DNA from 2 places in the Microbacterium sp. NPDC090281 genome. Region 2 is predicted to be linked to the other one. Evidence: predicted binding sites of a transcription regulator. Region 2 holds the regulator's gene; the other holds the start of a gene.
The links. Region 2 encodes HrcA, which represses chaperone genes, less so after heat shock. Its sites were predicted from a motif close to TTNGCACTCGNNNNNNNCGAGTGCNAA; they were not measured.
Positions count from the first base shown of each region.

Region 1: a site for HrcA is predicted at 4,557-4,583, ahead of groES (co-chaperone GroES). Genes of this name have one in related genera too.

Region 1 is NZ_JBIVYH010000002.1:346,030-352,961, reverse strand. It holds gene tsaD (tRNA (adenosine(37)-N6)-threonylcarbamoyltransferase complex transferase subunit TsaD) at 1-496, shown strand, start outside; gene ACIQTX_RS15815 (hypothetical protein) at 493-978, shown strand; gene ACIQTX_RS15810 (hypothetical protein) at 984-2,138, shown strand; gene ACIQTX_RS15805 (hypothetical protein) at 2,122-3,291, shown strand; gene ACIQTX_RS15800 (SAM-dependent methyltransferase) at 3,299-4,504, opposite strand; gene groES (co-chaperone GroES) at 4,669-4,965, shown strand; gene rarD (EamA family transporter RarD) at 5,150-6,079, shown strand; gene ACIQTX_RS15785 (ABC transporter substrate-binding protein) at 6,224-6,932, shown strand, end outside.
Region 2 is NZ_JBIVYH010000001.1:2,705,218-2,712,149, forward strand. It holds gene ACIQTX_RS13015 (glycine--tRNA ligase) at 1-821, shown strand, start outside; gene ACIQTX_RS13020 (16S rRNA (uracil(1498)-N(3))-methyltransferase) at 883-1,611, opposite strand; gene dnaJ (molecular chaperone DnaJ) at 1,614-2,729, opposite strand; gene hrcA (heat-inducible transcriptional repressor HrcA) at 2,766-3,797, opposite strand; gene ACIQTX_RS13035 (carboxylesterase/lipase family protein) at 3,901-5,319, shown strand; gene hemW (radical SAM family heme chaperone HemW) at 5,335-6,552, opposite strand; gene ACIQTX_RS13045 (DUF1990 family protein) at 6,552-6,932, opposite strand, start outside.

The sequences.
Region 1 (6,932 bases), on a different contig from region 2:
GGCTCTTGACGGCGACCCGAACGCGATCCGGTTCCCGCGGGGACTCTCCCGCGCGTCAGACCTGGCGAAGCACCGCTACGACTTCTCGTTCTCCGGGTTGAAGACGGCTGTGGCCCGGTGGGTCGAGCGATGCGAGGCCGACGGCATCGACGTCCCGGTCGCGGATGTCGCCGCGAGCTTCCGTGAGGCCGTCGTCGACGTGCTCGTCACGAAGGCGCTCGCCGCCTGCGCCGACCTCGGTGTCCCGCGACTGCTGCTGGGCGGAGGAGTGATCGCGAACCGGCGTCTGCGCGAGGTCGCTCTCGAACGAGCCGAAGCAGCGGGTGTCACGGTGCGCATCCCGCCGTTGTCGTTGTGCACCGACAACGGCGCGATGATCGCGGCACTCGCATCTGAGTTGATCTCGTCGGGCCGCCGTCCATCGACGCTGGCGTTCGGTGCGGACTCGACCCTCCCGGTGACCGAGATCCAGATCGCCGAGGCGGTGCCGGCATGAGCGACGCCCCAGGTTTCGCCGACGCCAAGGACTCGACGACGCCGTCGGCGCGCATCGAACGCCCCAGCGGCGAGGTCGAGCACCCGGCAGGGGCGGCGCGACTCCCCGGCGCCCGCCGCGACGGTTACACCAGGCTGCCGACCGGCCCCGTCGGCATCGAACCGGTGGTGGCGAGCGGCCCCGACATCGATGCTCCGGACGAGACCGAGTGGGAGCCGTCGACGGGAGCCGCCCAGATCGATGACACCAGGCTCGCGCCGTGGGCTCTGCTCGCCGCGATCGTGGCACTCGGAGCTTCGTTCTTCGTCGGCTGGGGGATCCCGGTCGCCGTCGTCGCGGTCATCGCCGCGATCATGTCGCTGCGTCGCCCCGTCGAGAGCCGGGCGATCGCGCGCTGGGCCCTCGTGCTCGGGCTCTGCGCGACCGTGTACAGCCTGGGGTGGCTGGTCTGGGCAGGCATGCAGTTCGAGAGGCTCGGCTGACGCGAATGCTGGGCGCCGACGAGGTCGAGGAACTGCGCTCCCTGCAGGCGCGGGCCTATGGCCGGGACGCGGCGCTCACCGAGGCAGAAGCACTCAGGCTGAACGACCTCGAGGGGCGTCGGTTCGTGCCTACCGCTGCGTCCGCCGACACGACGACACCGCTCGACTCGGCGACACCGCTCGATGTCGCGTCGTCGCCGACCACTGCACGGCTGCGCGGCGAAGGGACCGGCGAACTCCGCGGCGTTGAGTCAGAGCATCGGCAGGACGATGCCGCTGAGTCGTTCGCCGCCGCGGATGCCGGTTCGTCGACAGCCGGGGGAGACACACTCGATTCCGTGGAGACCGTTCGCTCTCTGCTGCGCGCGCACTGGCGCCCGGCCGTGCTCGTCGCCGCGGCGTTGGTGGTGGTCGGTGCAGGGGTCGGATGGATGCTCTTCGGCAGGTCTGGTCCTGCTCCGGTCGCTCTGTCCGCACAACAGCAGGAGTGGCAGGGCGCTCTGCTTGCCGGAGACCTCTACGACCAGGGATCCCTGCGCGCCCTCGCGGTCGAGCAGGGAGCGGTGATCTGGACGGCGACCAAAGACGACGGCGAGAGGACGTGCCTGCTCGTGGCGAAATCCGCGTCGGCGCTGCCCAACTGCGAGCTCACCGAGACGGTCGAGAAGACGGGTCTGTTCGGAGCAGTCACTCTGGAATCGAGCGACGAGGTCAGACGTGAGCTCAACGTGCAGATGATGTTCACCGCATCCGGCGAACCTGCCGTCTCCGCCCGCACGGAAGAATACGGCCCCGGCACCACCAACGGTGTGATGTATGCGAACGCCGAAGAGGCGGAGAAGGCGAAGCGGATCGCGGCGCAGGGGTTCGAGATCAACTCGCTCTGGGTCATCGGCTACGACGGTGAGGTGCCGGTGTGGACGGGTATGGAGGTCAAGGGCTTCCAGACCTGCCTCATCTACGACGGCTCCGATGAGCAGTTCCCGCGGGTCTGCGCCGACGCGCTCACGATGCAGGAGCAGAGCGCCACGCTGGTGCTGAACGTGGTCGACGAGGAGAGCGGCGACGTCACCCGCCTCGAGCTTCCGACCGCGAGCAACGGGAGCTCCTCTCTGATGGTCACGCGTGTGGGAGGTGCCGACGGTGCTGGCAGAGAGTGACGCCGACGAGCTGCGGGCGCTCCAGCGCAAGGCCTACAGCCGTGATGGCCTCATGGCGGACCACGAGATGAAGCGGCTGCGCGAACTCGAAGAGCGGCGCCGATCGCTGTCGACGCCCGCGGAGTCCCCATCGTCGAGCGAGGATTCCGCAGACGAGCGGCCGGAGTCCCCGCACGATGATGCCCCGGATCAGGGGGAGGATGACGAGCAAGCGTTCGCACAGGCGGCTGATCCCATGCCGGCGACGTCGAACGCACGGAGCACCATCCGTCGTGCCCTGCGGCAGTATCGGGTGGGCGTCTCCGTGCTCGCCGTACTGCTTCTCGCCACCGGCGTCATCACCGGATGGGCGCTGTTCGCGCCACGCGCCGACGGTATCGTGCTGACGGCCGCGCAGCAGGAGCGCCGTGACGTGCTCGCCGCGGCCGACTTCGATCCCGGCTCGCTCCGTGCAGTCGCACGCGACGAGAACGCCCTGGCCTGGTACGCCACCAAAGACGATGCCACCTTCGTGTGTCTGATCCTCGATGTCGGCGAACAATCGCAGTCGAGCTGCCTCAGAGGCGGTGACGTCGGGCGGGGACTGAGCGTGTCGTTCCCCATTGCACGCGACGACTCGGACGATGACCCTTCCGGCATGGAGGGTGTGGGTGCCACGATGCTCGTCTCGACGGCGGGTGAGCCCATGGTCGCTCTGCAGCGATGGACGATGTCACCCACGTCGTCCTCACAGTTCGCTGGCGAGGAGCGTGCTCGTGCAGAAGAGCTTGCCGACCAGGGATTCGCCTTCTCGATCGCGATCCTCGGCTACTTCCGTTCGGCGCCCGTATGGATCGGCGACCGGTTCTCGGAGCAGGGCGATATCGAGAAGTGCCTCATCGTCGATGCCCGTGACCAGACGACGTGCATGCCCCTCGCCGCGGCGTTGGAGTCCGGGATCGGGACCCGGGTCGACGACGTCGGCGTAGCCGACGGTGCGGTGGTCGGTTCGTCGATGCTCGAGGCGAGGTTCACGAGGTGGCAGACCCCGTACCTGGTCGTCACCGCAGCGCCTGCGCAACTCAGCGTCACTCCGGGGGATTCCGTTCTCGTGGAGGCCCCTCCCGGTGATCCGATCGAGGTCGAGCCACCGGGGCGCGGTACGGGCGGCTGAGCGCTGATCAGCCTGCGGCCGGCACCCGGTCGGAGAGGATCGCCAGACGCTTGTCGCCCACTCGTGCGAGGATCAGCGTCGCCTCCTCATCGCCGCGCAGCACGAGCTTCTTGCGGAACGTCGCAGGGTCCACATCGACCCCGCGCTTCTTGATCTCGAGGCGTCCGATGCCGTGCGCCTTCAGTGCGGCACTGATCGCCTTGGGGCTTGCCGGAAGGGTCTCCCGCACGCGGAAAGACTGCACGAACGGGCTCGTCAGTGCCGTGTCCGATGTCAGGTAGGCGATGTGCTCGTCGAGCATCCCGGCGTCGAGGCTCCTGGCCACGTCGCCGATCAGGCGTGCGCGGATGACGGCCCCGTCCGGCTCGTGCAGGAAGGCTCCGAGCTCGCGCACCGGTTCGTCGGTGGCGTCTGCGGGCGCGGTCAGTTCGTGCGAACGGTCGTCGCGGATCACGAGGGCCGAGCGGCGCACTCCTTCTCTGGCGAGGACACCGCTCCAGACGACGAGTTCGACGACGCTGCCGTCGGCGCTGACCCACTGTGCCTCGGCGTCGGAGGGGAGCGTGTCGCGGTCGTGGGCTGGTCCGAGCTTGATGCCGGTCGGATGGCGGGCCGCGACGTCGAATGCCCAATCCAGCGAGGGCGAGTAGTCGTCGGCGGAGACGCGCCGGGTCTCGCTGTGTCCGGATGTGCGTCGGGCCGGATCCATCCAGATCGCGCGGGTGCTCGGGCTCTCCGATGCGGGCAGGGCGTCTTCTGCGGTACCGTGACGCACCACCGCGCTGTCCCCGAACGGAGCCAGGTTGTAGGCGGCGATCGCTGCGGTGACCTCGTCGGCGTCGACGGCCAGCACGTCGAGTCCTGCTCCGGTGAAGGCGAGGGAGTCGCCCCCGATGCCGCAGCCCAGATCGGCGACCCGGGTGAGGCCCGCGCTGCGGATCCGCTGCGCATGCCGGGCGGCGACGCCGAGCCTGGTCGCCTGCTCGAGGCCCGCGCGGGTGAACAGCATCCGCGCCGCGAACGGTCCGAACTTCGCCGCCGCTTTGGAACGCAGATGAGCCTGCCCGACGACGGCGGAGACCAGTTCGGGGGAGTGCCCCTCGGCGCGCAGCCGCGAGACGGCCCTGGCGACGTCGGCGGTCGATCCGATCGGTCCGACCGCATCGAGCAGCTCGAGACCGGCGGGGGTCAGCAGGGCACGCAGCTCGGACATCTCCACGCCCTCAGCCTAATTCCCCGCTCGGTGAGTCGAACCGAGGCGCGCACTGGCACTCGCATTGCATGAGTGCCAGCGGAGCGCCTAGACTGGATTAGCACTCTCGGGTTGAGAGTGCGAACAAGTCTTTCGTGTCAGCGTCAAGAAAGAAGAGGTAGACCGTGTCGGTTTCCATCAAGCCGCTCGAGGACCGCATCGTCATCCAGCAGGTCGAGGCCGAGCAGACCACCGCGAGTGGCCTGGTCATCCCCGACACTGCCAAGGAGAAGCCCCAGGAGGGCGAGGTCGTGGCTGTCGGCCCCGGCCGCATCGACGACAACGGCAACCGCGTTCCGATCGACGTCGCCGTCGGCGACCGTGTCCTGTACAGCAAGTACGGCGGCACCGAGGTGAAGTTCGGCGCAGACGAGTACCTCGTCCTGTCCGCTCGCGACGTCCTCGCGGTCGTCGTCCGCTGATCTGCTGAACCCGGCTTCCGGCCCTTCTCGAAGGGTCAGGGCCATGGTCCTCGAAGGGGGCTCGGATGCGTATCGCATCCGAGCCCCCTTCTGCGTCCGCCAGCGGCCATCCGTTTTCTGCCAAACTCCGCCGGGCCCACCGCACGGGAAGTTCGAGCACTCGGGGCGGGCATAGGGTTGTGCGGTGACTCCCGAGACGACCCGTGCGACCCAGACAGCCGGAGTCGCGTACGCCGGAGCCGCCTATCTCCTCTGGGGTGTGCTTCCCCTCTACTTCCTCCTCCTGCTGCCGACCGGGCCCTGGGAGGTCGTGGCGTGGCGGGTGCTGCTGTCGTTCGTCTTCTGTCTTCTGCTGCTCACGGTGATGCGTGGTTGGGCGGCGCTGGGGGTGATCCTCCGCCAACCGAGACTGCTGGGGTGGACGGCGCTCGCAGGCCTCCTGATCTACGTCAACTGGCAGGTGTTCCTGATCGGGACACTCAGCGGCAACGTGATCGAGACGAGCCTGGGCTACTTCATCAACCCGATCACGACCGTGCTGCTCGGAGTCTTCGTACTGAAGGAACGCATCCGCAGACTGCAGTGGGCGGCCATCGCGATCGCGGCGATCGCGGTCGTCGTGATCGTCGTCGCGTACGGCGACGTCCCGTGGATCGCCTTGTCGCTGACCGCCTCCTTCGGGGTGTACGGGCTCATCAAGAAGAAGATCGGCCCCGCGGTCGACGCGGTCAGCGGCCTGACCCTCGAATCGTTCTGGCTGATCCCGATCGCGGTGGTTCAACTGATCGTCGTCGCACAGACCACCGGAATCACGATGGGAACGAACGGGTGGACGCACGCCCTGCTGCTCGCCTTCGCCGGGGTCGCGACCGCCGTGCCCCTTCTTCTCTTCGCAGCCGGCACCCGCCGGATCAACCTCACCGTGATCGGGATGATCCAGTTCATCACCCCGGTGATGCAGTTCCTCATCGGCCTCCTGGTCTTGAACGAGCCGATGCCGGCCGAGCGCTGGGCGGGCTTCATCATCGTGTGGATCGCGATCGCGGTCTTCGTCGTCGATCTGCTGCTCAATGCGCGTCGCGGGCGCAGGATCCCGCAGGTCGCCGCGGTCTGATCCCGAGGCTCATCAGCGCGGAAACCCGGTGTCGGATCGTTAACGCACCGAGATACTTGCGACCCCTGCGCGCAGACCTCACGGCCTAGTGTTAGAGCACCCGATTGTGGTCACAATCCACGTTCAGTTACGCAAGGGAGCATCATGAACGCATTGAAGGGCTCGCGCACAGCGAAGGTCTTCGCCGGGATCGCACTGATCAGTGCATCCGCCATCGTCATCGCCGGCTGCAGCAGCACGCCGAGCTCGGAGAACGGCGGCAGCGACAAGCCAGCTGCCGACCTGACGCTCAAGCTCGGATCGCTGCTTCCGCAGACGGGTTCGCTGGCGTTCCTCGGCCCGCCCATGGAGTCCGGTGTCGGACTCGCGGTCCAGGAGGTCAACGACGCTGCCGCCGGAGTCACCATCGACCTGACGGCCGAAGACGAGGGCGACACAGACACCAAGGCCTACGAGACCTCGATCACCAAGCTGCAGGGTGCCGGCGTCTCCGCCATCGTCGGAGCCGCCGCTTCCGGTGTCTCCAAGCTCATCCTCGACGGCAACGTGAGTGCGGGGATCCTGCAGATCTCGGCCTCGAACACGTCGCCCGACTTCACCACGTGGGACGACAACGGCCTGTACTTCCGTACCGCCCCCAGCGACCTGCTCCAGGGTGAGGTGCTCGGCAACCTGATCGCCGAGGACGGAGCCAAGACGCTCGGGATCATCTACCAGAACGACGCTTACGGCACCGGCCTGAACGACGCCATCACGTCGACGTTCGAGGGCACCGGTGGCGAGGTCGTCGAGTCGGTCTCGTTCAACGTCGGTGATGCGCAGTTCGACGCACAGGTCGAGTCCATCAAGGCTC
Region 2 (6,932 bases):
AATACGCGAGGCGGGCCGGCTTCGATGAGGCGACGAGCATCGCCCTCGAAGAGATGGAGCGCCCGCGCTTCTCCGGAGCCCCGCTGCCCGAGACCCTGCCCGGCGCCGTGCTCTCGCTGGCCGACCGCTTCGATCTCCTTACCGGTCTCACGACCGTGGGGATCAGCTCGACCGGCAGCTCAGACCCGTTCGGCATCCGTCGGATCGCCGGCGGCATCATCGGCGTTCTCCGCAGCCGCCCGGGCATCAGCATCACGATCGACACCGGCATCGCTCACGCGGCGTCCGGCCTGTCCGCCCAGGGACTGGAGGTGTCCGACGAGGTCCGCGCTACGGTGGTGGATGTGCTCGAGAAGCGCTACTCTCAGCAGCTCGTCTCCGAGGGCCACGACATCGCGATAGTCCGGGCCGCGCTCCCGGCCGTCGGCAGTCCGAGCGCGGCCGATCGCACGATCAGCGCTCTGGAATCCTGGCTCGCCTCGGAGAACTTCACTGCGGAGTTCGAGGCGCTGCTGCGAGTCATCAACATCGCACCTGCTGACGTGGTCGGAGAGATCATCGAGGGTGGAGACGCCGGAGACGCCGCGTTCGCTGCGGAAGTCCGCCGCTTCGACGATGCTCTGGGCGAAGAGGACGACATCGAGGGCTTCCTGAGTGCACTTCGCGAGCTCGCTCCGCACATCGATCGTTTCTTCAACGACGCGCGCGTTCTCGACGACGACCCGCAGATCCGACGGGTGCGACTGGGACTGGTCGGTGTGATCGCCGCACGCGCCCGCACGCTCGCCGAATGGACAGAGCTCAAGCCGCTCGTGCCCTGATCTCCGGATCGTCTTCACGACGAAGAGGGTGCGCGTCCGTCGGACGCGCACCCTCTTCGCATCACCAGCGTCCGAGCGCCACAGAGAGGACGGCGATCGCTGCAGGCCCTGCCGTCGATGTGCGCAGCACCGTGGAGCCGAGCAGCACGCGCTCGGCTCCGGCGTCGGAGAGCATCGCGAGTTCGTGATCCGAGATGCCGCCTTCGGGACCGACCACCAGCACGATGTCACGACCGTCGGGCTCGAGCTCCGAAAGACGGGTCGGCGCGCTCGGATCAAGTAGCAGTACGCGCTGGGAGGCGGTCCGCGCGGCAAGCTCCGCCGTCGAAACGGGCGCCGAGACCGTAGGAACCCAGGCACGGTGCGCCTGTTTGGCCGCTTCGCGCACGATGCTCGCCCATCGCTCTCGACCCTTCACTGCTTTCGGGCCTTCCCAGCGCGACACGCTGCGGCTTGCCTGCCACGGCACGATCTCATCGACGCCGAGTTCGCACGCGGCCTGCACGGCGAGTTCATCGCGATCACCCTTCGCGAGCGCCTGGACCAGGACGATCCGCGGCGCTGGAGTGGGGTGATCGGTGCGCTCCGCGATACGGACCTCGACTCGAGTCGGCGACACCTCTTCGGCGACCCCCGTGAGCCACACCCCGGCGCCGTCTCCGACCGTGACCGCTTCGCCGACGCGGAGCCTCCGCACGACGGCCGCGTGCTTCGCCTCAGCACCGGTCAACGACACGACGTCGCCGACACCGGCGCCCGTCGACGACTCGACCAGGAAGTGCAGTGCCATGATCAGTGGCTGCGGAAGCGGTCGCGAAGCTTCGAGAAGAGTCCCTGTTGGAACTGCGCGAGCTCGGGCGCCGGCGACTTCGCCTTCTTCGCGAAGTCCTCGATCAGCGCGCGCTGCGCAGAGTCGAGCTTGGTGGGCGTCAGCACCTGCACGCCGACGCGCAGGTCGCCGCGCTGCGTTCCTCGCAGAGGTGTGATTCCGCGGCCCTTGATCGTGAGCACGTCACCAGACTGCACGCCGGGGCGGATCTCCAGGTCGACTTCGCCATCCAGTCCCTGGATCTTGGTCTCGGTGCCGAGGATCGCGTCGGTCATCGACACCTCGAGGGTGGCGAGCAGGTCGTCGCCATCTCGGCTGAACGCGGCGTGCGGATTCACCGTGACCTCGACGTACAGGTCGCCGTTCGGCCCGCCGGCCTTTCCGACCTCGCCCGAACCGGGCAGCTGCAGACGAAGCCCCGTCTCGACGCCGGCCGGGATGTCGAGCGATACCGTGCGGCGCGAACGTACGCGCCCCTGACCGCCGCAGGTACCGCAGGGGTAAGGGATCGTCGTGCCATAGCCTTCGCAGGTACCGCAGGGCTGCGAGGTGACGACGTTGCCGAGCAGGCTCCGCACCTGACGCTGCACGTGGCCGGAGCCGCCGCAGATGTCGCAGGTGACGGGCGACGTGCCCTCCTGGCAGCACGAGCCCTGACACGTCTCGCACAACACGGCGGTGTCGACGTCGATGTCACGGTGTGCGCCGAACACGACATCACCGAGGTCGAGCGTCACGCGAACGAGGGCATCTTGCCCGCGCTCTCGACGCGAACGCGGACGCGCGCCGCGCCCGCCGCCCTGCGAGGCTCCGAAGAAGGTCTCGAAGATGTCGCCGAAGCCACCGAACCCGCCGAAGTTGCCGGCGGCGCCGTCTCCGCCGCCCATGTCGTAGCGGCGACGCGATTCGTCGTCGCTGAGCACGTCGTACGCGTGGGTGACCAGCTTGAAGCGCTCGGAAGCGTCTTCTCCCGGGTTCACATCCGGGTGCAGCTGTCGCGCGAGGCGTCGATACGCCTTCTTGATCTCGTCGGTGGAAGCGTCTCGGGACACCCCGAGAACCTCATAATGGTCCGCCACAATCGCCCTTCTGCGTGTGTCTTGTCGGCGGCCGCCTCAGCGGCCGGCCTCGTCTTCGTCGAGCATCCGCGACAGGTAACGGGCCACGGCCCGTGCTGCTGCGAGGTTGCTCGGGTAGTCCATCCGTGTCGGGCCCATCACGCCGACTCGCGCCGTGCCGCTGGGCGCGGCGTAGTTGCTGGCGACGATCGATGCCTCACCGAGACCGAACGGGGCGTTCTCGGTGCCGATGCTGGCAGCGAGCCCGTGCTCATCCGTCACCATCTCGCTCATCAGCCGCAGGAGTGTGACCTGCTCTTCGATCGCCTCCAGAAGCGGATGGATGCTGCCGCGGAAGTCTTGCTCCCGACGCGCGAGGGTCGCGGCTCCCGCCATCACCAGCCGCTCCTGCCGGAAGCTGCCGAGCTCGTCCATGACGACGACCGCGACCGTGCGCAGGACGAGGTCCTGAGGCGTCTCCTCTGCAGCGAGCAGCGTCTGGAGTCGGTCGGAGGCGTCGCTGATGGCCTGCCCGGTGATCAACGCGGACAGCCGCCCGCGCAACACCGCAAGTGCTGCATCGTCGATCGCCTCGGAGACGACGGCCATGCGCTGCGACACTCCGCCCGCATCGGTCACCAGAACGATCAGGAGTCGATTCGGAGCCAGCGCCACGAGCTCGACGTGCGAGACATGGGCGCGGGCGAACGACGGGTACTGGGCGAGAGCGACCTGACCGGTCAGCTGCGTGAGCACTCTCACCGTGCGCACCATCAGGTCATCGAGGTCGGCGGGCTCGCCGAGAAACGACTCGATCGCCGTGCGCTGGGCGGTTGAAAGCGGCCGCAGCTGGGCGAGGTGGTTCACGAACACGCGGTAGCCCTTGTCGGTGGGCACACGGCCGGACGAGGTGTGCGGTGCGGTGATGAGCTCTTCGTCTTCGAGCAGAGCCATGTCGTTGCGGATCGTCGCGGCGGAGACGCCGAACGAATGCCGATCCACGATCGAGCGGCTGCCGACGGGCTCGTGGGTTTCGACGTAGTCCTGCACGATCGCTCGGAGAACCTGGAGTCCTCGCTCTGTGACCATCGCCCTTCCCTTCCGCTGGCACTCGGACGTTCAGAGTGCCAATCCTACCCCGTGCAGCTCGGGATTTTCCGTACCGCGGGCGCACGACCCTAGGATGACGCTCATGACCACCTCCTCCCAGGCCACCCTGTCCAGCGGCATCGTCCGCGGCACCGAGGAGGCCGGGATCGTCCGCTACCTCGGCATTGCGTATGCCCAGGCCCCGTTCGGGGAGAACCGGTTCCGCGCTCCGCAACCGGTCGTGGCCTGGGAGGGCGTGCGAGAGTCGACGCAGTTCGGTCCCACGCCGCCCCAGGTTCCGTACTCGGGTGCGATCGGCGAGCTCCTGGGCTCGGTGCACATCGACGGCGACGACATCCTCACGGCGAACGTCTGGGCCCCGGCAGAGGGATCCGGTGCGCCTGTCCTGCTGTGGATCCATGGCGGTGCGCTCGAACGCGGTACGGCGGCACTGCCGCTCTACGACGGCACGGTGTTCGCGAAAGCGGGCATCGTCTTCGTCTCCATCAACTATCGCCTGGGATCGGAGGGGTTCTCGGTGCTCGAAGGCGCGCCCCGCAATCTCGGCCTGCGCGATGCCGCCGCCGCGCTGGCGTGGGTGCATCAGGAGGTCGAGGCCTTCGGCGGCGATCCGGCACGGATAACGGTGATGGGCGAGTCCGCCGGCGGCGCGATCGTCGCCGGCCTCCTCGCCCGAGACGACTCTCGTCCGCTGGTCGCCCGAGCCATCATCGAGTCAGGCCCGCTCCAGGCACAGACCGCGAAGAAGGCAGGGCGCGTGACAGCGCAGCTCGCGAAGCGGCTCGGCGTGAGAGCCGACCGCGATTCATTCGTCGCCCTGACTCCCGAGCAACTGCTCGAGGCACGCAGGGCGCAGTCTGCGGGCTCGTCGCCCCTCGGCGGCGCCCCCGGCTTCCAGTTCGCGATCGACGAGGACAGCCTCCCGCGCTCTCCGCACGAGGTGCTTGGCGAGATCGACACCCCGCTGCTGATCGGCAGCAACACCGACGAGTATCGGCTCTGGTTCCCGCCCGAGGCGCTCGCCGGCATCAGCGAGCTGAAGCTGCAGGCGGCGCGCCTCCTCTCCCGGATCCCTCGTCGCGCGGTCACCGAGTACAGATCCGCGTTCCCGGGAGCGAGCACCGGCGAGGTGTTCGGGCAGCTCGTCACGGACATGATGCTGCGTGCGCCGCTGACCCGCGTGGCGGCCGCACGTCCGCACACGACCCACGTCTACGAGTTCGCGTGGCAGAGTCCGGTGCGAGATCTGCGGGCGGCTCACGCGCTCGAGCTCGGATTCGTGTTCGACGGGCTCCGTGACGAGGAGGCCGAGCGCATGGCGGGGCCCGATGCCCCGCAGCAGCTCGCAGTCGAGATGAACAAGGCCTGGATCGGTTTCATCACCGATGGCGATCCCGGATGGCCCGCCTTCGGGCCCGGCCGCACGACGCGTGTGTTCGACACGGAAAGCGCCACCGTCGCGCAGCGCCGCACAGCAGGACTGGACCTCCTACCCGGTTGATCCGGGCGGCAGCCGTCAGTCCGTCAGTTCCCGCACCACCGCGTCGGCGAGAAGGCGACCACGCAGGGTCAACTGAATACGGCCGTGGAGAGCGGCGACCGGGTCGACGAGGCCATCAGCCATGAGGCCGGCGACCCTGTTCCGGTTGGCGCTCGGCACGTCGTCGACGGCGATCCCTTCGCGGATCCGACTGAGCAGCAGAATGCGCTCGAGCGTCCTCGACTCGTCGTCAGGACGCTCCGTACCGGCTGCCGGTGACTCGAATGCCGCGAGCCGCTGCGCATACGCGGCGGGGTGCTTCACATTCCACCACCGCAGCCCCGCGACATGACTGTGCGCCCCCGGGCCGAAACCCCACCAGTCGCTCCCTCGCCAGTAGGCGAGGTTGTGCCGTGATCGCTGATCAGGCGTGCGCGCCCAGTTGCTGACCTCGTACCAGTCGAACCCGCCCTCAGCGAGGCGCGCGTCGGCGAGCTCGTACATGTCGGCCTGCAGGTCATCGTCCGGGGTCGGGACCTCGCCGCGGCGGATCTGTCTGGCAAGCTTCGTGCCGTCCTCGATGATGAGGGCGTAGGCGGAGATGTGATCCGGTTCGAGCGCGAGCGCCGCGTCGAGCGATGCCTCCCAGTCGGCGAGCGACTCCCCCGGTGCCCCGTAGATCAGGTCGACACTCACGGCGAGTCCCGCGTCTTTCGCCGCAGCGACGGCGGTGAGCACGTTCTCCGGACGGTGCGTACGATCGAGCGCGGCGAGCACGTGCGGAACGGCCGACTGCATGCCGACCGACATCCTCGTGACTCCGGCGTCGGCCAGCGTCCGCGCGACCGCAGGGGTCACGGTGTCGGGGTTGGCCTCGACCGTCACCTCTGCTCCCTCAGCCAGGCCGAAAGACGAAGTCGCGGCCTCGAGCATGCGTGCGAGATCGCCGGCGGGAAGGAGTGTCGGCGTTCCACCCCCGAAGAAGACGGTGTCCATCGGCCGCAGCGCGCCTGCGTCGTGCAGCACTCGATGAGCGAGTGCGATCTCGGAGATCAACGTCGACGCATAGTCTTCCTGCTTCGCACCGCGCAGCTCGGTCGACGTGTAGGTGTTGAAGTCGCAGTAGCCGCAGCGCACCGTGCAGAAAGGAATGTGCAGGTAGGCGGAGAACGGCACGCTCGTGTCGATCGGAAGGTCGGAGGGCAGATGCCCGTCCGTCGGCGCCGGATCTCCGAGGGGAAGCGGTCCTGCCATCAGAGGGGGGTCGCGTACAACGGCGAGATCGCCCGGAGGTATCGTGCGAAAAGCTCGCGACGGCGACGCTTCACGAGAGCCGGAACGGTGCGGTACAGCAGACCGTTGGGTGCGTCGAAGGCGCGAACCGTGAACCAGACCTCGTCGTTGTCTTCACGCCAGTCCACGTCGAAGGATTCCTCGCCGCTGACGACCGAACCGCCGACGGTCCCGAGCACGAAGCCGATGCGACGGGTCTCCTCGGTGACCGAGATCACACGGAGCTCGGAGTCGGCACGCATCCCGCCGACGCGGCCCCGGAGGTGAAGGGTCATCCCCGCGCCGACGAACGGCATGCCCTCCGCGTCGTAGCGTGGCTCGACATCGCGCTTGCTCGGCGC